4 regions of the Gorillibacterium sp. sgz306347 genome follow, and region 3 is predicted to be linked to each of the others. Evidence: riboswitches for the same ligand, from Rfam matches in the RefSeq annotation. Region 3 holds a riboswitch; each other region holds the start of a gene.
What was found. A riboswitch is a leader RNA that binds a small molecule or an ion and turns the genes downstream of it on or off. The one in region 3 is predicted to bind cyclic di-GMP.
Positions count from the first base shown of each region.

Region 1: linked by a shared signal. The riboswitch ahead of AC6I6H_RS17060 (chemotaxis protein CheX) and the one ahead of AC6I6H_RS04585 (TolB family protein) in region 3 are both predicted to bind cyclic di-GMP.
Region 2: linked by a shared signal. The riboswitch ahead of AC6I6H_RS17570 (transglutaminase domain-containing protein) and the one ahead of AC6I6H_RS04585 (TolB family protein) in region 3 are both predicted to bind cyclic di-GMP.
Region 4: linked by a shared signal. The riboswitch ahead of AC6I6H_RS16990 (fibronectin type III domain-containing protein) and the one ahead of AC6I6H_RS04585 (TolB family protein) in region 3 are both predicted to bind cyclic di-GMP.

Region 1 covers NZ_JCAPET010000036.1:10,264-15,097, forward strand. Annotated here, with positions in the region: gene AC6I6H_RS17055 (glycoside hydrolase family 94 protein) at 1-1,485, shown strand, start outside; gene AC6I6H_RS17060 (chemotaxis protein CheX) at 1,775-2,233, opposite strand; cyclic di-GMP riboswitch class I at 2,308-2,396, opposite strand; gene AC6I6H_RS17065 (inositol monophosphatase family protein) at 2,522-3,379, opposite strand; gene uvsE (UV DNA damage repair endonuclease UvsE) at 3,557-4,528, opposite strand; gene AC6I6H_RS17075 (hypothetical protein) at 4,698-4,834, opposite strand, start outside.
Region 2 covers NZ_JCAPET010000038.1:39,318-44,151, forward strand. Annotated here, with positions in the region: gene AC6I6H_RS17560 (ABC transporter ATP-binding protein) at 1-1,111, opposite strand, end outside; gene AC6I6H_RS17565 (BMP family lipoprotein) at 1,205-2,341, opposite strand; gene AC6I6H_RS17570 (transglutaminase domain-containing protein) at 2,617-3,429, opposite strand; cyclic di-GMP riboswitch class I at 3,444-3,527, opposite strand; cyclic di-GMP riboswitch class I at 3,583-3,664, opposite strand; gene AC6I6H_RS17575 (class D sortase) at 4,706-4,834, opposite strand, start outside.
Region 3 covers NZ_JCAPET010000005.1:56,078-60,911, forward strand. Annotated here, with positions in the region: gene AC6I6H_RS04580 (DEAD/DEAH box helicase family protein) at 1-1,422, shown strand, start outside; cyclic di-GMP riboswitch class I at 1,572-1,683, shown strand; gene AC6I6H_RS04585 (TolB family protein) at 1,738-2,751, shown strand; gene AC6I6H_RS04590 (RHS repeat-associated core domain-containing protein) at 2,801-4,834, shown strand, end outside.
Region 4 covers NZ_JCAPET010000035.1:23,663-28,496, forward strand. Annotated here, with positions in the region: gene AC6I6H_RS16985 (Vat family streptogramin A O-acetyltransferase) at 1-223, shown strand, start outside; cyclic di-GMP riboswitch class I at 725-822, shown strand; gene AC6I6H_RS16990 (fibronectin type III domain-containing protein) at 868-4,834, shown strand, end outside.

The DNA.
Region 1 (4,834 bases), on a different contig from region 3:
CAAAGCGGCGACGAAAAGCTGAACCGGATGGTCAACATCTGGAATCCGTATCAATGCATGGTTACGTTCAACATGTCCCGCTCCGCCTCCTATTTCGAATCCGGCATCGGCCGCGGCATGGGCTTCCGCGATTCCAACCAGGACCTGCTCGGCTTCGTTCACCAGATTCCGGAACGGGCCCGCGAGCGGATTCTCGATATCGCCGCCACCCAATTCGAGGACGGCAGCGCGTATCACCAATACCAGCCGCTCACGAAACGCGGCAACACCGAAGTCGGCATCGGCTTTAACGATGACCCGTTGTGGCTGATCAGCGGAACCGCCGCTTACGTGAAGGAAACCGGCGACTTCAGCATCCTGGACGAGCAAGTTCCGTTCGACAACGACCCGGACAACACCGCTACCCTGTTCGAGCACCTGAAGCGCTCCTTCTACCACGTGCCGAACAACCTCGGGCCGCACGGGCTGCCGCTGATCGGCCGCGCCGACTGGAACGACTGCCTGAACCTGAACTGCTTCTCCAACACGCCGGGCGAATCGTTCCAGACGACGGAGAACATTGAAGGCAAAGTGGCGGAATCCGTGTTCATCGCCGGCCTGTTCGTGTTCGTAGGCCCCGACTATATCGAGCTCTGCCGCCGCCGCGGCCTGGATAAGGACGCCGCCGAAGCGGAAGCCCTCATCAACGGCATGAAAGAAACGACCATGAAGCACGGCTTCGACGGAGACTGGTTCCTCCGCGCCTACGACCACTTCGGCGACAAGATCGGTTCGAAGGAATGCGAAGAAGGTCAAATCTTCATTGAGCCGCAAGGCATGTGCGTCATGGCCGGCATCGGGGTGGAAACGGGCGACGCCGTAAAAGCCCTCGATTCCGTCGTCGAGAAGCTCGAAACCAAGCACGGCATCGTGCTGCAGCAGCCGCCTTATTCCAAGTACTACATCAACCTGGGCGAAATCTCTTCCTATCCCCCGGGCTACAAAGAAAACGCCGGGATTTTCTGCCACAACAACCCGTGGATCATGATCGCGGAAACGGTTGTCGGCCGCGGCGACCGCGCGTTCGAGGTGTACAGCAAGATTGCACCGGCATACCGCGAAGAGATCAGCGACCTGCACCGCATGGAGCCGTACGTCTACTCGCAAATGATCGCCGGACGCGACGCGGTTCGCCACGGCGAAGCCAAGAACTCCTGGCTGACCGGCACGGCCTCCTGGAACTTCGTCGCCATTACCCAGGCGATTCTCGGCATCAAGCCGGAGTTTGACGGGCTGATGGTAGACCCCTGCATTCCGCAGGCATGGGACGGTTACACGATTACCCGCGTCTTCCGCGGCGACACGTTTGAAATCAAAGTGTCGAACCCGAACCATGTCCAAAAAGGCGTGGCCAAGGTAACGGTAGACGGCAAGGAAATCGAAGGCAACATCCTGCCGGTTATCGGCGATGGCGGCACCCATCAGGTGGAAGTCGTCCTCGGCTAAGCCGATTCCGGAAACAGCAAAACCGGCATTCCGCCCTTATTGGGCAGGATGCCGGTTTTTTTGTTTTCCGTAGCGGCTGTGTACTTCCCTCGCACTCCTGCGATCCGCTCAGACAATGCGCCCCTGCATGCGGAACGCACTCTTTACGCCCCTGATGCAGGTTACGATTCCTTTTTACTCGGGGCGTAGCCATTCCTTTTCGCGAATGGCCCATTTGCTCCGGGCAAAAAAAATCCTCTCCGCCTGCGGGAGAGGGATGCCGGGTTACGGATTACGGGCTGCCGGGCGGTTAAACCGCGACCACGTAAATATCAAATTGCCCGTAGGATTGAAGATTCAGCGGAATCGCCATCGACTTCAGCTTGCCGTTGCCGGGCAAGTTGCCGGTTTCCATAAAAAACGGCGGCGTAATGTCGACGACAATGCCCTGGTTATACAAAAGGGTGCTTGCATTGCCGCTGATCATGTTGCCCAGCTCGGAGATGGCGCTGCGGCTGATTTCGTCAAACTCTGTCAGAGCGTAACCGCCCATCATGGCGGAGGCGATCTTCAGCGCAACCGGTTCGGGAAAGCCGAACAGGATGTCCCCGGTCATTCCGCCCACAATGCCGATTTTGAGCCAGACGTGATTGTCCTGCATCTCAATGAGTTTGATCTTCAATTCTCCCAGCGTCGGCTTCACCTGAATCAACGATTCGATAACCGTGCAGGAAGACATTAGAAACGGGTTGATGTACTCTGCCTGCATTTTCCTCGCCTCACTCCCAAAAAAATCTGCGAATCAAGCGATACCGGTCATCCCAACAAGTTCGCAACATGTTGTTCGGCAACCCGGCTGCCATGGGAGTTTCTGTTCCTTTAGGCCCGAGGCTTTGCGTCCCCGTCTTTCGGCGGGTTTGCCCTTATCGCTATCTGCTGTTAGGACCACAGTCCTTGTCGATATTACAAGTATAAGGTCCCAAGCAATAATTAGCAATAGCACAAGGCAGAGCCCGACACAATTTTACAAATCTTCAGCATTTGAGAGACTTCTTTCCTAGTAGCCGGTCGCATCGGCTTCCTGGAGAACCGAAATCAGTTCGTCGTGAATATGACCGTTTGTGGCAGCGACATGCCGGACGCCGAGATGATAGTCGGTGTTCCGGGTATCGCTGATCCGTCCGCCCGCCTCCTGCACCAGGAGAGCGCCGGCCGCCAGATCCCAGGCATTGAGGTTTACTTCCCAAAAAGCGCTCAGGCGTCCCGACGCGACATAGGCCAAATGAAGGGCGGCAGAGCCGCCGTTGCGGACATTGCGCACCTTTGGAACCATGGCCGTAAGTCCTCTCATGTTGGCTTCGGCCAGACTGCGGTCGGTCGGAAAGCCGGTGGCAACCAGGCTCGTGGCCAGGGTGCTCTCTTCCGCCACCCGGATCGGCCGCCCGCGAAGATAGGCGCCTTTCCCCTTTTCGGCTACAAACAGCTCATCCCGCGACGGGTCATAAACCACACCTACGATAACTTGTCCTTTATAGGCTAGGGCGATGGAAACCGAATAAAAGGGAAACGTATGCACAAAATTGGTCGTTCCATCGATCGGATCGACAATCCACAGGTATTCCGCGGAGCTTGCTTCCTCCAGCGCCTTGGCGGAGGCCAGGGGACCGGGCTCCACGCCTTCCTCCCCCAAAAACGAATGCGTCGGGAAATGCGTCAGGATCAAATTTTTGATCAGCTTTTCCGACCCTTTGTCAATCTCCGTCACCAGGTCGTGCTGCGAGGTCTTTACCTGAAGCGAGGTGAAGGCGCCCAGCTTGCTTTTGATCCATTCTCCCGCCTTCGCCGCCGTGTTGATGGCGACGGCCGTATAGCTTTTGCCGCTCGGGGAAAAATGCACGTTCGGTTGGTCTGCCAAAAGGATCACTCATTTCCGGTAGTTTTGCGTTTCATTTAGTATAAAAGAGTTCCCCGGGAAAAACCACGGAGCAGTAGCCAAAAATTATCGTTACTCCTGACAAACCCGCAAAACGGAAAAGGCATGGCCCCCGGCTATCCGGCTGCCATGCCGCGGCCCGTCCGCCGCCCGCCCGGCTTAAACCTCGACGGACGCGCCGTCCAGGCGCCGGACGCCCTCCATCTTTGTCAGCTCGTCCATAAGCCGAAACAAAGCTCCGTCCTTTTGCTTGGCTTCGATCATTACGTCCAGCCGGGGGGTGCCTTCCGCTACCCGGCGGAAAAACTCCAGCAGCGGACCGGGATCTACATAATCGGCATGCGCCCGCATATCGGACTCCGATTTCGGGCTCGAGGCGTGAATCTTGGGCGGGATCGCAGCCGCCCCGTCCCGTTCCCAGGTGCGCCGGATTCTCGGCCAGAGCTCTTCCGCCCGCTCGCCTCCCCCCGGGTTAACCAGGTGATGATGGATGTCGAGCACCATCGGGACGCCGACTTGCTCGGCGCATTCCAGCGTCTCCAGCGCCGTGTATGTTTTGTCGTCATTCTCCAGCGTAAGCCGGTTTCTGATCTCGTCCGGCAGGGCCGCAAAACGCTCGTGGAACCGGGCCAGGGCGGTCTCTTTGCTGCCGTAGGTGCCTCCGATATGGATGTTGCATTTGGACCGCTCGTCCAGCCCCATGGCCGCAAGCATGCCCGCCTGATGATGCAGGTCCTGCAACGATTTCCGCAGCACATCCTCTTTGGGAGTGGTCAGAACGGTGAAGTGATCGGGATGAAAGCTCGTCCGCATGCCGTGCAGCTTGACGTAATCCCCGACTTCCCGAAAGCTGTCCGCCAGCGCGGGCAGCGGATTCCAGCCTTCCGTCTCCGGATGTGTGACAAGAGGCACAAGACGGGACGAGAAGCGAAACACCCGGATGTCGTGGGCCCGGTTGTGCCGCAAAAGCCGCAGCGTGTTGTGCAGGTTTTCGGCGGCGATCCGTTCCAGCTTCCGCAGGGCGGCCGCCCGGTCCGGGATTTTGGCGAACTGGGTGGCGGTCATCGTTTTGGACGGCGAGGCGTTCGCCACCTCTACCGACATGGCGACATATCCGAAGCGTACAATCATGGGGAAGCCCTCCCGGGAATGCCGATTCTTTCCCGTTAGTCTGCCCCTTCTCCGCCCGGACAACACGCATTTTATGCAATAAGCGCTCTCTTCATCGCTGCCGGCCGGTGCGTCGAAGCGGTCCCGCCGCGCCGCATTTACGCGGATTGATGCGCTACCCGGAAAAGGCTCAGCTTCCGGCCCCTTCCTCCTGATCGCGGAAATACATCTCGTAGGCAAGCACGGTCTGCACCTCGGCCTCCTGCTCCGTCAGCAGCCGGACGAGCTCCATTTCCACCCCGGTCACTTCGTTTCCCTGAAAATCAA
Region 2 (4,834 bases), on a different contig from region 3:
CGCGTTCGGCAAACGGCTTCCGGTTGTACACCTGCAGGACCATGTTTTCCTCCAGGGTATAGTCGAGGACAAGGCCCCGCTTCTGCCGGTCTTCTGGAATGTGCCCGATTCCGCTGCGGATGCGCTGGCGGATCGACGCGCCGGAGATTTCCTTGCCGCCGAACAAAATGCTGCCCGATTCAATTTTGCGCAGGCCGGTAATCGCTTCGACCAGCTCGGTCTGTCCGTTGCCTTCGACACCGGCAATCCCGACAATTTCGCCGGCGTGCACGTCGAGGGAAAAGGACTTCAACGCCAGCACCTTTTTGCCGCTTTTTACCGACAGGTTGTCCAGCTCCAGCACGGTCGGCCCCGGTGTGGCGGGCTTCTTGTCCACCCGGAACGAAACCTGACGGCCGACCATCATTTCGGCCATGAGGGCTTCGCTCGTATCGGCGACATCCACCGTTCCGATCGTTTTGCCGCGCCGGATGACCGTGCAGCGGTCCGCCAGCGCTTTGATTTCTTTCAATTTATGGGTGATCAGGATAATCGATTTTCCTTCGGCGATCAGGCTCTTCATGATCTTTCCGAGCTCCTGAATTTCCTGCGGGGTCAGGACTGCCGTCGGTTCGTCAAAAATAAGCACTTCGGCGTCGCGGTACAGCATCTTGAGGATTTCCACACGCTGCTGCATGCCGACCGATATATCTTCAATTTTGGCATAGGGGTCTACGTTCAGGCTGTACTGCTTGGACAGCTCTTCGATCCGGCGGGCGGCCGTCTTGACGTCCAGCACCACGCCGTACCGGTTCACTTCCTGGCCCAAAATGATGTTTTCGGTAACGGTAAAATTCTCAACCAGCTTGAAATGCTGGTGCACCATACCGATGCCCAGGTCGTTGGCGACGTTCGGGTTGGCGATTTTCATTTCCTTGCCGCGGATCTTGATCGTGCCGCGGTCCGGCTGGTACATGCCGAACAGGATGCTCATCAAGGTTGACTTGCCCGCCCCGTTCTCGCCGAGGAGGGCGTGAATTTCCCCTTTTTTCAGCGTCAGCGTAATGTTGTCGTTGGCGACGACACCGGGAAATTCTTTGCGGATGTTGTGCATCTCGACTACGTAGTCCATGCAACGACTCCCTTTTTTCGTTATGGTATCCTTTTCGACTTCAAGCCAAAAAAAAGACGGAGGAACCCGTCTTTTTTTTGGCTTCGGTCTGAATTACTTGATCAGGTCGCCTTTTTCGGCAGCAACCGTGATTTCGCCAGCCTTCAGCTTCTCGAAGGTTTCTTGGACCTTGGCAACCGTTTCTGCGCTCAGGTTCGGGTTTTCTTCCGGAATGCCAATGCCGTCGTTCTTCGCGTCAAACGTCAAGGTTTGTCCGCCCGGGAACGCGCCGTCCAGCTCCGCTTTGATCATGTCGTAAGCGGATTGGTCGATTTTCTTCATAGCGGAGGTCAGGATGACCGATTTTTCGCCTTCGTAGATGCCGTCCGCGTATTGGTCAACGTCAACCCCGATAACCCAGGCTTGGCCTGCGCGGTTTTTGGCTTCGTTGATCGCGCCAACGCCTACGCCGCCGGCTGCGGTGAAGATGACTTTTACGCCGCGGTCGTACATTTGGGCGGCCAGTTGTCCGCCAGCGGCGGAGTTGTCAAAGCTGCCTTGGTAAACGACGTTTTCCGGTTTGATGCTCAGCTTCGTGCCAAGGTTTTCGTTTGCGTATGCAACGCCTTGCTGGAAGCCCCAGTTGAACTTCTGAACGGCCGGGATTTCCATGCCGCCGATAAAGCCCGCTTCGCCTTCCTTCAGCTCGAGAGCGGCAGCGACGCCGGCGAGGAAGCCGGATTCATGCTCGGCGTAGAAAATCGCGACGGTGTTCTCGGCAACGGAGTATTTGCTGTCGCCGCTGTGAGGAGCGCCGTCGATGATAACGAATTTTGCGTCTTTGTATTTCTCTTGTGCTTTGAAGATCGCCGTTTCGAATTTGAAGCCCGGCGTTACGATAAACTTGAAGCCTGCATCGTACAGGTTGCCGATTTCCTTGGTGTAGTCGGCTTCCGTCGTACCGGTAGGTTTCAGGTACTTGTGTTCCAGACCGAATTCGGAGGTTGCCTTTTCAATGCCTTCCCAGGTGCCTTGGTTGAAGGATTTGTCGTCGATGGTGCCAGCATCCGTAACCATGCCCACTTTGAAGTCGGCGTTTCCGGCCGGTGCGCTTTCCGAAGGTTCCGTGGTTGCAGCCGCTCCGCCAGCCGTCGCCGACGGGGAAGGACTTGCGCTTTCCTTGGTGCCGCAAGCTGCCAGAAGACCCATCATCATCACGAAGATGGTTAATACAAGAAAGCCTTTTTTCATTCGTCATTGCCCCCGATATCCTGAATTATTGGGAAACCATTGGTTTGTCCAGTTCTAACTATAAGCAAAACAACCGCCAGTTTCAACTGATTTTCAGCCACTTTTCGCGTTTTTCCACCCTTTTTTGAAAGGTAAACGATTACATGAGGCGGAATTGCGATCATTCTCCTTTAATGTGTCCAAAACGTTCGAAAAACCCTCACGCTCCATGTGAGGAGGCAAGGGTTTTGATGGTCGGCGCTATCGCACAGTAAATGTAGTCGAGGAATTTCTTCTTAATAAACTTTGGCCCCTTGATAGTCGGACGCTTTCTTGGCGAAGGACGTTTTCAGGTTCCCTTGTTTATAGCCGGCGTCAACCGTGGTGTCGACAATGACCCACTTGCCGTTCAGGAGAACTTCGTTCCAGGCGTGGTATTCATCGACCAGCGAGGATTGGCCCATAACCAGCTTCGTCGGAACCCCGACGCTGCGGAGCATGGCCGCATACAGAGACGAGTAACCGTAGCAGATGGCCTTCTTGTCGGCCAATACTTTGTCGATGTCCGGAATGTAGCCGCCCTTGACCGTTTTGGCCAGCTCGTAGTCGTATTTGACATTCGCCACAATGTAATTGTAGATGGCTTTGGCCTTTTGCTCGTCCGTCTTCAGGTTCTTCGTCAGTTCCTTTGCTTTCTTGACGGCTTGCGTTGCGTTCTTCCAATCTACGTTTTGAACGGAATTGAGATAAACCGCCGAGCTGCTGCTCAGCGAAACCTTGACGGAGTCGCTGTAAAGGGTACGGTATTTGTTGCCCGAAACGTTCTCGAGAATCGAAACTTTGTACTCGCCGTTGCCGGATTGCAGCGGGAACGCTTGCTTGTCTTCGGCCGGCAGCAGATCGTACGTGTAGGTGCTCTTGTCTTTGGAGATCATCACTTTGGTTTTTACCGAAGCTTCGGCGTTATAGGTTACAGCAATGACGCCGCGGTGAAGATTGGACTTGTCCAGCCACGAGGCGCTGGAAGCCGCTTCAGCAGCGGGCGCATATGCGGAAAGACCGAGAGACAATACCATGGCAGAGAGAAACGGCAGGATGAATTTACGCATGGATAAAACCCCTTTTCGGTAGCTGGCTGCCACCCCCGGAGGGGACAGGCCCTGTAGCTTTGCGTCCCTGCCTTTCGGCAGGTTTGCCTTGTCGTGGTTAGCTTTATCCGATAAATGTGAAGCCGATGGAATGCAACAAAAAAAGCCTGTCCATTCGGTAGCTGGCTGCCACCCCCGGGGGGAAGGCCCTGTAGCTTTGCGTCCCTACCTTTCGATAGGTTTGCCATTTATCGTGTAAGCTTTTACTAGTACTAGTTTACCAGAAAATGAGAAAGAATCAAGGCTTTTCGTCAAATTTTTCAGAAACATTTGCTCCGGTTTTCGGAAGAATCGTAGTCCTCTCATGCTGCCTAAATTCTACGCGGCGCTGCTATTTGCGCTATTTACCGGAAAACAACGGAAGATGAAACGGCTCCAAATCTATTCCTTGAAAGAGGCTGATAGACGATCCGGCTAGCATAGCCGCCCGTTTAAGCATTTGCTACCGGACAGGCGGGCTATTAACTGGGCGGTAGTCGGCAAGCCTCTTTTCAACATATGCTTTACCCGAATAAAAACACGCCTGAAAATGCGGGAACGGCAGCCGTCGCCGCTCTTGACGGTAGCGATGGCTGAGACTCGTTCTCCCATACGCCTCCTTTTGAGCCGTCCGATGGCTATTTTAGCCCCGAGCTAATCTCCTTCCCGTAATTTTCACAGTATGTGATGTCTCGGAGGTGAGCTTGGAGGGCTAACGGTTGCCACAGAGGCTATTTGCTTCAAAAAAGGGGCTTTCAATTTGTAACGGTTGCCACAGGGCTTATTTTCGGTTTTTTGTTTGTTTTGGCCCGTGATTTTGCGAAATAGGCGCCGTGGCAACCGTTAGCCGTAAAAAAGGCCGATTTTTGCGCAAATAAGCGCTGTAGCAACCGTTAGCGCACGGCGGTGGAGCGGCACCGAACAGAAGGGCCCCATGGCCGTTTCATTTTCCTTCACGCTATCCCCGTTTACCTTCTCATATGCAAGCCTCCTAAGCGCCCGCTTTCCCCGGATTCTTTTCGGGGCAAGCGGTATTCCGGGAAACAGGAAAAACCACAAAAAAACCCGGATTCACCCGGGTTCAGTTCGTAATGGCTGATATGCACGTCATAGAAGGGGGGGGCGGATTGCAGACATGGGGCGAGGCAGGACCCCGCCTTTTTCAATGGCCGGCTTTTGGCATCATTCGAAATGTCCGTGTCATTCCCGCTCCGGAATCCGGCGTTAGCTGGAATGCCGCCTCTGCCCTCTTCCATTTTCAAGATACGAGTTTGGCGTGAACGATCAAGCGGTGCGTGGCGTTGACGACCGGATCACAGGTAATCAACGTCAGCAGGCGGTCGGTATGGTTGCGGTTGAGGACCGAGACGTCGTCCGGCTCCACGAT
Region 3 (4,834 bases):
CGCCTGGTGGTGCTGGCCGATTACATCCGCAAAGACAGCTTTCCCGGGGCGGGCGGGGGGGCGCCTCCGCTTAACCGGCTCGGGGTCGTGCCCGTCTTCGAGCTGCTGCGCCGCCGCGAGGAGGTGAGCGCGCCGCTCGGCATCCTGTGCGGATCGCTTGCCGTCCTGCCGAGGACCGCGTGGCCGCTGGCACACGACGGCGCGTATGTCGAGCTCGACCTTCGGGGCGCTCCGCTTTCCCAACTGGTGGCTGTGGTTACCGAAGTGTTCGAGCGGGGCGGCATCCGGATTTTGATCGGAACGGCCGCTCTGTTGGGGGAAGGCTGGGACGCGCCGTGCCTCAATGTGCTTGTCCTGGCGTCCTACGTCGGCTCTTTTATGCTCTCCAATCAAATGCGGGGGCGCGCGATCCGCACGCAAAAAGACAACCCCGCCAAAACCGGCGCCATTTGGCACCTCGCCTGCGTGGATACGGAGCAGCCGGACGGGGGACGGGACCTCGTTTCGCTCAGCCGCCGCTTCCGCTCGCTGGTCGGGCTTTCCGTGACGCGGGAAACCATTGAATCCGGCATCGGACGGATGGACCTGCAAACGGACCGGTATACGTCCGGCTGGCTGAGCGGGCAAAACCGGAGCACCTTTGAACGGGCCCGGCAGCGCGCCCGCCTGCGTGAACGGTGGGAGGCGGCGCTGGTGCTCCACGAGGGAATGAACGAACAGCTGGTCTCCACGGAGGAGACGGTTCCCCGCCCGTACTATTTTGGGCAAACCGTCAAAGCCCTGCTGCTGTGGGCGGCGTCCGCCGGGCTGTTCGGTCTCTTGGAGGCGCTCCTCGAGCCGCGGCTTGTTTTCGGGGATATGCCGGCCGGTGTGAAGCTTGCTTTGATCGCGCTGGCTGGAGCGCTTCCGGCGTTGCCGTCCCTGGTAAAGGGCGTACGGCTGTATCTCCGGCATCATTCACCGGGCAAAAGCATTCGGCTGGCGGGAGAAGCCGTCTATGAATCCCTCTATGCGATGAAGCTTGTGAAGCCTGAACCGGGCCGCCACCGCATCCAGGCGGAGGAAGCCGGAGACGGCGGCGTGGTTTGCCGGATGGAGGGAGGAACCGCTCAAGAGCAGACGCTTTTTCTTCAGGCCCTTCAGCAGCTTCTCGAGCCGGTGCAAAACCCCCGGTATTTGCTTTACCGCGAGTCCCGGTCTTTTCTTGGAAGGCGCCGCGACTATTATGCCGTGCCGGAAGAGATCGGCCGGAGAAAGGAAGACGCGGAGCGGTTTCATGCGCTGTGGGCCAAGAAGATCGGTCCGGCGGAGCTGATCTATACCCGCACGGCCGAAGGCCGGAAACGGCTTCTGGCCGCAAGAGCGAAAGCGATGTCCGCCGCCTTTCTCGACAAAACGGAGCGAATCAGCGTTTGGCGCTGACAAAACCGGAACGAGGTCCTCAAAAGGACTTTCGTCCCGGTTTTTGCTTTTTCTTGAAGAGAAGATTCAACTTTCCATTCCAAAAGCCGATAGAACCAATAGGCCGCAGCGCCACCACGAATGACCTACATAGCGGACTGAAATCAAGTTGGAATCAAAGGCAAATCCGTCGAAAGGCGGAGACGCAAAGCCACGGGCCTAAGCCGCATTGCCGCCCTCCCAAGCGGGGGTTGCAAGCGGGACGGCAGCCGGGCCGCTTCACGGGCTTGATTTTTTTGTGCCCGAAAACGGTCATACGAGGAGAGAAACAGAGGGATGAAATCGAAACAACAGATTGTGCTGGCGGTTATCTTGCTCTTGGTCGCATCTTTATTCGCGGCTGCCGCCGAAAGCGGCGCGGCTTCGGTCACGTACAAGACACAGGACCGGAAAACCGCCGGGCAGGCGAGCGCGGCGGACGCTTCCGTGGCGGGGACCGGTTTGGTCTCGATCGCAAAGGACAAAGCCGGTCATCCGCAGGTCGAGTACCTGGATTTGAAAACGGGAGCAAAACAGACCCTTACGAAAACCGCCGCCCGCAAGCAAAGTCCGCAAGTAAGCGGTAATACCGTCGTTTGGTTTGACAAAGGGGAGCGCAGCAGCGGTTCGCTGTACTGGGACGTGTACGCCTACAACCTGAAGACCAAAAAAACGGCCCGGCTGAACGCCGTGGACGGTCCGCTCGGCAGCTTGTCGATCAGCGGCAATCACGTGGTCTGGAGCCGTTCGGATACGTCGACGATCTATCTGCTCGATCTGGCCTCGGGCGGGGAAGAAATGCCCGTGGAATCGGGGCGCCAGCCGGTTGTGGCCAAGGGAAAGGTCGCCTTTTTGACCGACGAGGGCGATGCCGCCCTGTACGATATTGCGGCGGGCACGACCCACAGCCTGAACATGAGCGCCTCGGGCTTTACGCTGAGCTGGTTTGCGTTTAACGGAACAGACGTGCTTGCCAAAGCGGCGGACAACAAGAGCCGGAGCAAGTACCTGCTTCTGAACACGTCGAATGCGGCCGCAAAACCGAAGGATTTGACCGCAGCGGGCGTCAAGAAGGCGGAATACGGCTTTTTGGCCATCGGAGACACGCAGGGTGCATGGATGGAAGCGGTGAACGGGAAAGTGCTGGTGCGGGGCGTCAATCTGAAGACCGGCGAGGTGTTCACGATCGGCGAATCCGCCAAAAACCGCACGTATATCGGGTACAGCGGCGACGAACTGGTGATGGCGGACGGCAAGGGAAACCTGTCCCTGCGCAAAATGGTCCGCACCCCGGCCGCGTCGGCGAAATAATGCCCGGCGGTCCCAAGCCCTTCCTATTCCAATCCAGAGGTGAGCACTTGTGCTGAAAAAGAGAACCAAGGCGTTTCTTAGCCTTTTATTAGCGGTCACGCTATTGCTGACCGGCATTCCGGTCGTGCCCGGCCTGGCCGTTACAAAAGTAAAGGCCGATACCCTGATCACCGTCAATCCGCCTCGCATTAACACGGCGGGCGGGTCCGGCGCGGACATTCATTTCAAGTTCGACGCTTCCGAGACGGCCAAAACGCATGACGTGCGCATCGCGATCTGCGTGCCGAACCCCGAAGGCGGTTACCCGATCGAGCAGGCGCTCATTCACGAGGGTACCTACCCGACCGTCGACGCGAACGGGGAGTATGTGGACAACGTGTACCATTGGGACGGCAAAATCGGCGGCAAGCCGCTGGACCCCGGCCAATACGTTATCAGTGTGATCCCGACGGATGTCCGAAGCGACAATTTCTACGGCGATATGGCATCCGTAGAGCTGTACCGCCCCGAGCAGGCGGCGAGCCCGGCGGCGGTCGGCTTTTTGCCGGGCGGCTCCGGCGGGCAGTATACGCTCGGAGGCAAAGCCGAGACCGGTTCGCAGATCCGGGTTAACGTTGCGGACGCAGTGGGCACTACACTGCAGGACGTGAACAAGCTCGCCGTTTCGGGCTCGGGCCTGTGGGCGACGAAGGTTACGCTGCCGGCGAACCGGATCGCCCATCTCACCGCGTTTGCCGCGAAGGAAGGCGTCGAGTCGCCCAGCTCGGACCTCATCCGCGTACTGCGCTACCAGAAGCCCTCCGGCAGTACGGTGAGCTGGTCTGCCGTAATCGGGTACTACTACAAAGCGGACTCTACGTCTTATTTGACGCAAAAGCTGAAAGAAGTCGCCGCATACAACACCCTTTCCGGGGCAACGGCGCTCAAGTCGGCCGATGAAGCGCCGGCCGAGCTGCTGCTGCCGGACCCGCTAACGGACGGAGCGCTGCCGGCTGCGGCGCTGGCGCAGTTCACGCCTGCGGCCATTGCGGCCCGAGAGGCTTCGCCCCTTGGCGAAAGGGGCGGAGCGGGCGGCCCCATTGATCTGGCTACCGGCGAGTTCGTTTATCAAGCGGGCAACCTGTCTCTTGGCTCGGTGATTCCGGTCGATTTCAGCTTGTCCAAGCGCAGCATGGACAGCTTCGCAGGCGCGCCTGGCGCGGGCTGGCATCATTCCTACGAATGGCGGCTGCAAGCCGGTGCGGACGGCAAAGCCGTGCTTTTGCCTCCGGACGGCTCCCGTCTGGAATTCATCCCGCTCGGCGGCGGGGCTTACCTCTCTCCGCGCGGCTCGGAATACGAGCTCACGCAAAGTTCCGGCCAGGGGTATGCCCTCACGGACCGGTCGCAAACGGTATACCGCTTTGACATGGACGGACGGTTATCGTCGATTACCGACCGCAACGGCAACGCGCTTACGCTCTCCTATACCGGCAGTGAGCTGACCAGCATCGCGGTTCCCGGCATGTCGCTGGCGCTCTCTTATGAAGGCGGCCGCCTCAAGACGCTGACTGATCACACCGGCCGCACCGTTATATACGACTACGATAAAAACGGCGATCTTGTGTCCTACACATTAGCCGACGGCTCAACCACACGTCTGGAATATGACAGCGCGCATCGCATCACCAAGGTCACCAGCCCGACGGGCAAAAGCTATCAAACGATCGGCTATAACGCCGCCGGCCAGGTAACGTCCTACGGCGATGAAACGGGCGCGAGCTACGGCATGGACTATAAGGTGCTGGAAGAAGGCGATGAGGAGGAACCGGGGGGCGAAGACCCCGGCAGCGGCGATCCGGGCAGCGGAAACGGCACGACCCGCATCGACCCGGCGAATCCGCGCGACATCGGGGACGGCAGCGCCATCCTGCTTTCCGGCAACATGAACAATTCACGCAATGCGCCTCCTTTTATTCAAGTCGCCGGATTGAAAGAAGAAATTACCCGTTACATGACGGTACAGCAAAAAGCGGCCGAAGACCGGATTTCCGGCTATGAAGCCTCGGCACAAACGGTGGATGCCCATGATGCGGCTGCGTTC
Region 4 (4,834 bases), on a different contig from region 3:
CGGGGCCATTATTGCGGCGAACGCCGTCGTGACCCGTGACGTTCCGCCCTATCACATCGCAGGCGGGAATCCGGGCCGGATCATCCGCAAGCGGTTCGACGACGAGCTCATCGCCCATTTGCTGAAGCTGGCGTGGTGGGATTGGCCGCCGGAAAAGATTTATGCGCATCTGGAGGTTCTGTGCAGCGGCGACCTAGACCGGATTCGGAGCTTGAATGGCTGACGGAGAGCTTCTGGACGTTAAAGACGTTCTGGCAGTCGGCGCAGCCTTCGTTTGGCAAGCCCCCTTTCGGGAGCAGTGCGAAGTTCCACAGCAGCACCGTTTGTCCCGACTCGGGGAGGCTCTGAAAATAAGTTGGTGCTTTGTCCAACTCAAATTGTTGCCGAAATCCTTGCTCAGCCACGCTGCACTCGTGAAATAGACCGCTTTATCAGGAAGCTCATCGTGGAACCCGCTTATCGCTTCCAACGAACGTTCATAGCATTGATAAGCCGTTCCCGCCGTATAGGGAGCGGCCTTTTCATGCCGAGGCAACGTTCGGACGCCCATATTGCTCCCTTTTTCTCCTGATAATCTCTATATGACTAAAGTAATCCTAAAAAACGACATAATTTTACACGTTCACAATTTATACCTAATTTTATGAAGGAAATCGAAATAGGAATATGGAATTATCCTACTAGCTATTTCTGCCATATATAGGCAGTTGGAAGCAAGTCAAGTGATCGATAAAGGCAAACCCGCACGAAAGTCGGGGACGCAAAGCCACGGGTCTAATCCTTTTTCCTTTGGAAAGAAGGGATGACAGCCGGGTTGCCGCAGTCTCTTTGGCTTGCTTTTTTTTAGTGGAGAGATGGAGGGGACTTATGTCGAACAGAGGCAGGATTATGGCAAGGCTCGTCAGTTTGTTGTTGATTTTCTCCCTCGTGCTTCCATCGGTGCAGGGGGCCTATGCGGAGGCTACAGGGGGAAGCCTTCTTCGCGTCAGCTTTCAGCCCGGCGAAATCCCGGCCTATACCGGCTACCTTCCCGATTACGGGAAGCTTTACGGAGAGCAGAACGGCCATGTGTACGGGTGGAATATGCCGCACGAGGAGCAGACCGTAACAACCAGCACGTACGGCGATCCCGGCATCGACAACAGTGTGCGGCTGCTGCCGGGAGGCGAATGGGGCATCCAGGTGGAGAATGGCAGCTATGAGATCAGCGTCACGGTGGGAGATGCGGTTTACGAAAGCCGCAACACGCTCTTTGCCGAAGGCTTCGCCCTGCTGGAAGGTTTTCCTCTGGAGGCCGGCCAGCATGCTACGGTCAAAAAAACCGTTGCCGTTTCCGACGGGGTTTTGACTCTTAACCAGGGAACGGACAGCGAAGCGCGAACCGTCCTGAACTGTCTGACCCTAGCCAAAGCGGTGCGCGTGGACAAAAAGCTGCAAAAACCGCAGATTTCGCTCCCCGCGGTTGAGAACAAGGTGCAGGGAAACCACCTTCTGTTGTCCGGCTCCGTCATCAATGAACATTTTGCGCCGGCATACATAGAAGTGGACGGATTGCGGGAGGAAATCGCCCGGTACTTGACCGGGAAAGCGGAGGCGGCGGCAGCCGCGCGCCAAGCGCTGGAGCAGACCGCCGTTCCGGCCGGCGGGAACGACATCGCGTCGATTCAGGCAGCGATTGCAGCGGCAAAAGGACCGGTGGCGGCTGTCAAAGCGGGACAATTGAACCTGGACAAAGGAGCGACCTTCGGCAGCCCGGAGAAGCCGGTCCACCTTATTCTGGACAGCATCAACACCAACCGGAGTCTTGACCTGGTTGTTTACGGCTCGCTGCAACTGAAATCGGACCTGAACGCAAATGCTCCGCTGCGGCTGTCCCTTCACGCGGTGCCTTCGGTCAGCGGCGCATCGGGCGATTTGACGGTGGGCGGCGCGTTTCACTTGAATCAGGATTCCGCCGTCGAGGTGGCCGGAAAGCTTTATGCCGGCAAACTGACCTATAACAACGGGAGCTTGACCGTAAATGCCGGCGAGCTTGCGGTTTCCGGCCAACTCGACATCAATACAACGGTTCGGATGGAAATTGCCAATGAAATGACGGTTGGGGAGATTGTCTCAAACAACCAGACGGCCCGTTTGATTATTCGCCGGGCGGACTTATTGGTGCGGGATAACATAAGCGTAAATAACCATTTGGAAATTCATACTGGCGGGGTGTTTGCGGCGGGCGGAAATCTGATCTCCAACCGGACGCCGATTATCGTAACCGGGGACGCAGGGGCGGGCGAAACGCAACTCAAATACACGCTGTACGGGCTAAAGGCGGAGTATTACAGCAACCCGGATTTTTCGGGAACCCGCATTGTGCGCCTTGACCGCAATATCGACCTGGAATCGGTTCCCCGGTTAACCGGTCCCGGCTTTGGCGACAACGATTTTTCAGTAGTCTGGTCCGGTCGGGTAGAGCCGCGTTATTCCGGCACGTACCGTTTTGAAGCCGTCTCCGGGGAAAGCGTAAAGCTGTGGGTCAACCAGGTCCTGCTCGCCGATACCGGACAAGGGCAGCGGGAAGGGGTTCTGCAGCTGGAAGCGGGCAAAGCGTACGATTTGCGTATGGAATACATCCATAAACAAGGCGCCCCGCAAGCAAAGCTTTACTGGCAGAGCGAAGAACAGGCGCGGGAGCTTGTCCCGCGGGGTCAACTGGAGCCTTTCGCGGCGCCAGCCGGCTCGCACAGCGTAACCGAAACGCAGGCGGTGCTGGTTTGGGTGCCGGTATTGAACGCGGACGGCTATGAGATTGAATTTGACGGCCGGATCACCGTGCTCGGACAGGAGATGACCTTCCGCTTTGACAGCCTTGAACCGGGGACGAATCACCGCTATCGGATCCGCGCCTTCAGCGAAGACCTGAAGGGGCCGTGGTCGCCTGTCTCCGAATTCTGGACCCTTCCCGAGATTCCGGAAAAGATTCAGCTCAAGTCTACGACCGACAGCATCACGGTCAATTGGCAGGAAGTCACCGGAGCTACGGGATATGAAGTCGAAGTCAACGATTCCGTTGTCGATGTGGGCGAGAACACGTCTTATACGGAAAGCAATTTGAACGCCAACATGCAGAAGACGTTCCGGGTGCGGGCCAAAAACAGCAGCGGTCCCGGTAAATGGAGCAAGCTGCTGGTTAAGTCGACCGTTATCGCTTCGCCCAAGCATTTAAAAGGCGCCGCCCTGCCGGATTCGGTGAAGCTGACCTGGGACGCCGTTTCCGGTGCGGTTTCTTACGACCTGGAGGCGGACGGCCTTCTGTACGAGAACATCACCGGGACATCGTTTTACCATACGGAGCTTGCGCCCAACAGCAGCCATACGTACCGCGTGCGCGGCGAAAACGGGGATGGCGTAAGCGGCTGGAGCGAAGCCGTCACAGTCGTGACCCCGCCGGAAACGCCGAAGCATTTGAGCGGCGATCCTTCCGGCAGCCAAGTGACGCTTTCGTGGGAGGTGGTTCCGGGAGCCATCGGCTATGAGCTCGAGGCGGATGGCGAAGTTGTGGAAATCGGGGAAACGCCCGTTTATGTCCATTCCGGCCTGGCCCTCAATTCCGAGCACAGTTACCGGGTCCGCGCCAAAAGCAGCGCTGCCGTCGGCGCCTGGTCCGAATCCATCAGCGTTTCCACCCGGCCCGGCGTTCCGGGGAACCTACGGGCCGAGGCCACCAGCACGGAGGTGCAGCTCACCTGGGACGTCGTTGCAGGGGCGGTCGGCTATGATGTGGAGGCGGACGGCAAAGTGGTGTCCGTCGGGCTGCAAACGGCTTACACGCACCGAAGCTTGAAGCCTTTTACGGAGCATGCTTATCGGGTTCGGGCCCGCAACAAGAGCGGCGCGGGCGCATGGAGCGCGCCAATCGAAAGACAAACCGCCATGGGGCAAACGGAAAAGCTGACGGCGGTTCCGCATCTGACTTCCATTGATCTGTCCTGGACGCCGGTCGAGGGAGCGGACGGATACGAGCTGCTGGTGGACGGAGAACCGGTCAAGCTCGGCGGAGCCCCTCATTATGTTCATGAAGGACTGGAACCGTACTCCTGGCATGTGTACCGGGTGCGCGGTCTGTTCGGATCGGCGGCGGGCGAATGGAGCGAGCCGGTCACCGTATCGACGCTGCTTGGCGTTCCCGGCCATATTCAGTTGAATGCGCTCAGCACGCAAATCAAGCTGAGCTGGGAGCCGGTAACGGGAGCGACCGGATACGAGCTGGAGGTGGACGGCGTTCTGGTTGACAACGGCGCGGATACCGCGTACACCCATGCGGGACTCATGCCGAATACGAAGCACGTGTACCGCATCCGGGCCAAGAATGACCTGACGGTAAGCGAGTGGAGCGAGTGGTCGGAGCTTGTGACCGGCGTGACGCCGCCGGCCGTGCCCAAGAACCTGCTGGCAGACGCAACGACAACCTCCATTGCCGTAAGCTGGTCGCCGGTAGAGGGCGCCGGGACGTACGAGCTGGAGGTGGACGGCGTGCTGATCAGCGGGATGAAGGAAACCCGCTACATGCACGACAAGCTGGAGCCGAACACCATGCACAGCTACCGGGTAAGGGCCGTCAACCTGGGAGGCAAAAGCGGCTTTACGGAGCTGGCGAAGAAAATCACGACGCCCGAGCTCACCATTCAAGTTGAAAAGGACGCCGCGTTTAACTTCGTTATGGTGATTCCCGTGAAGGCCGGCGTAACCGAGCGTGAGGTTACCGTCGCCTATAACCCCGAGGAGCTGGAAGTCGCGGACCTCTGCGCGTTAACCCCCCGGGCGGAGCTTGCGCCGGGGCCGGTTG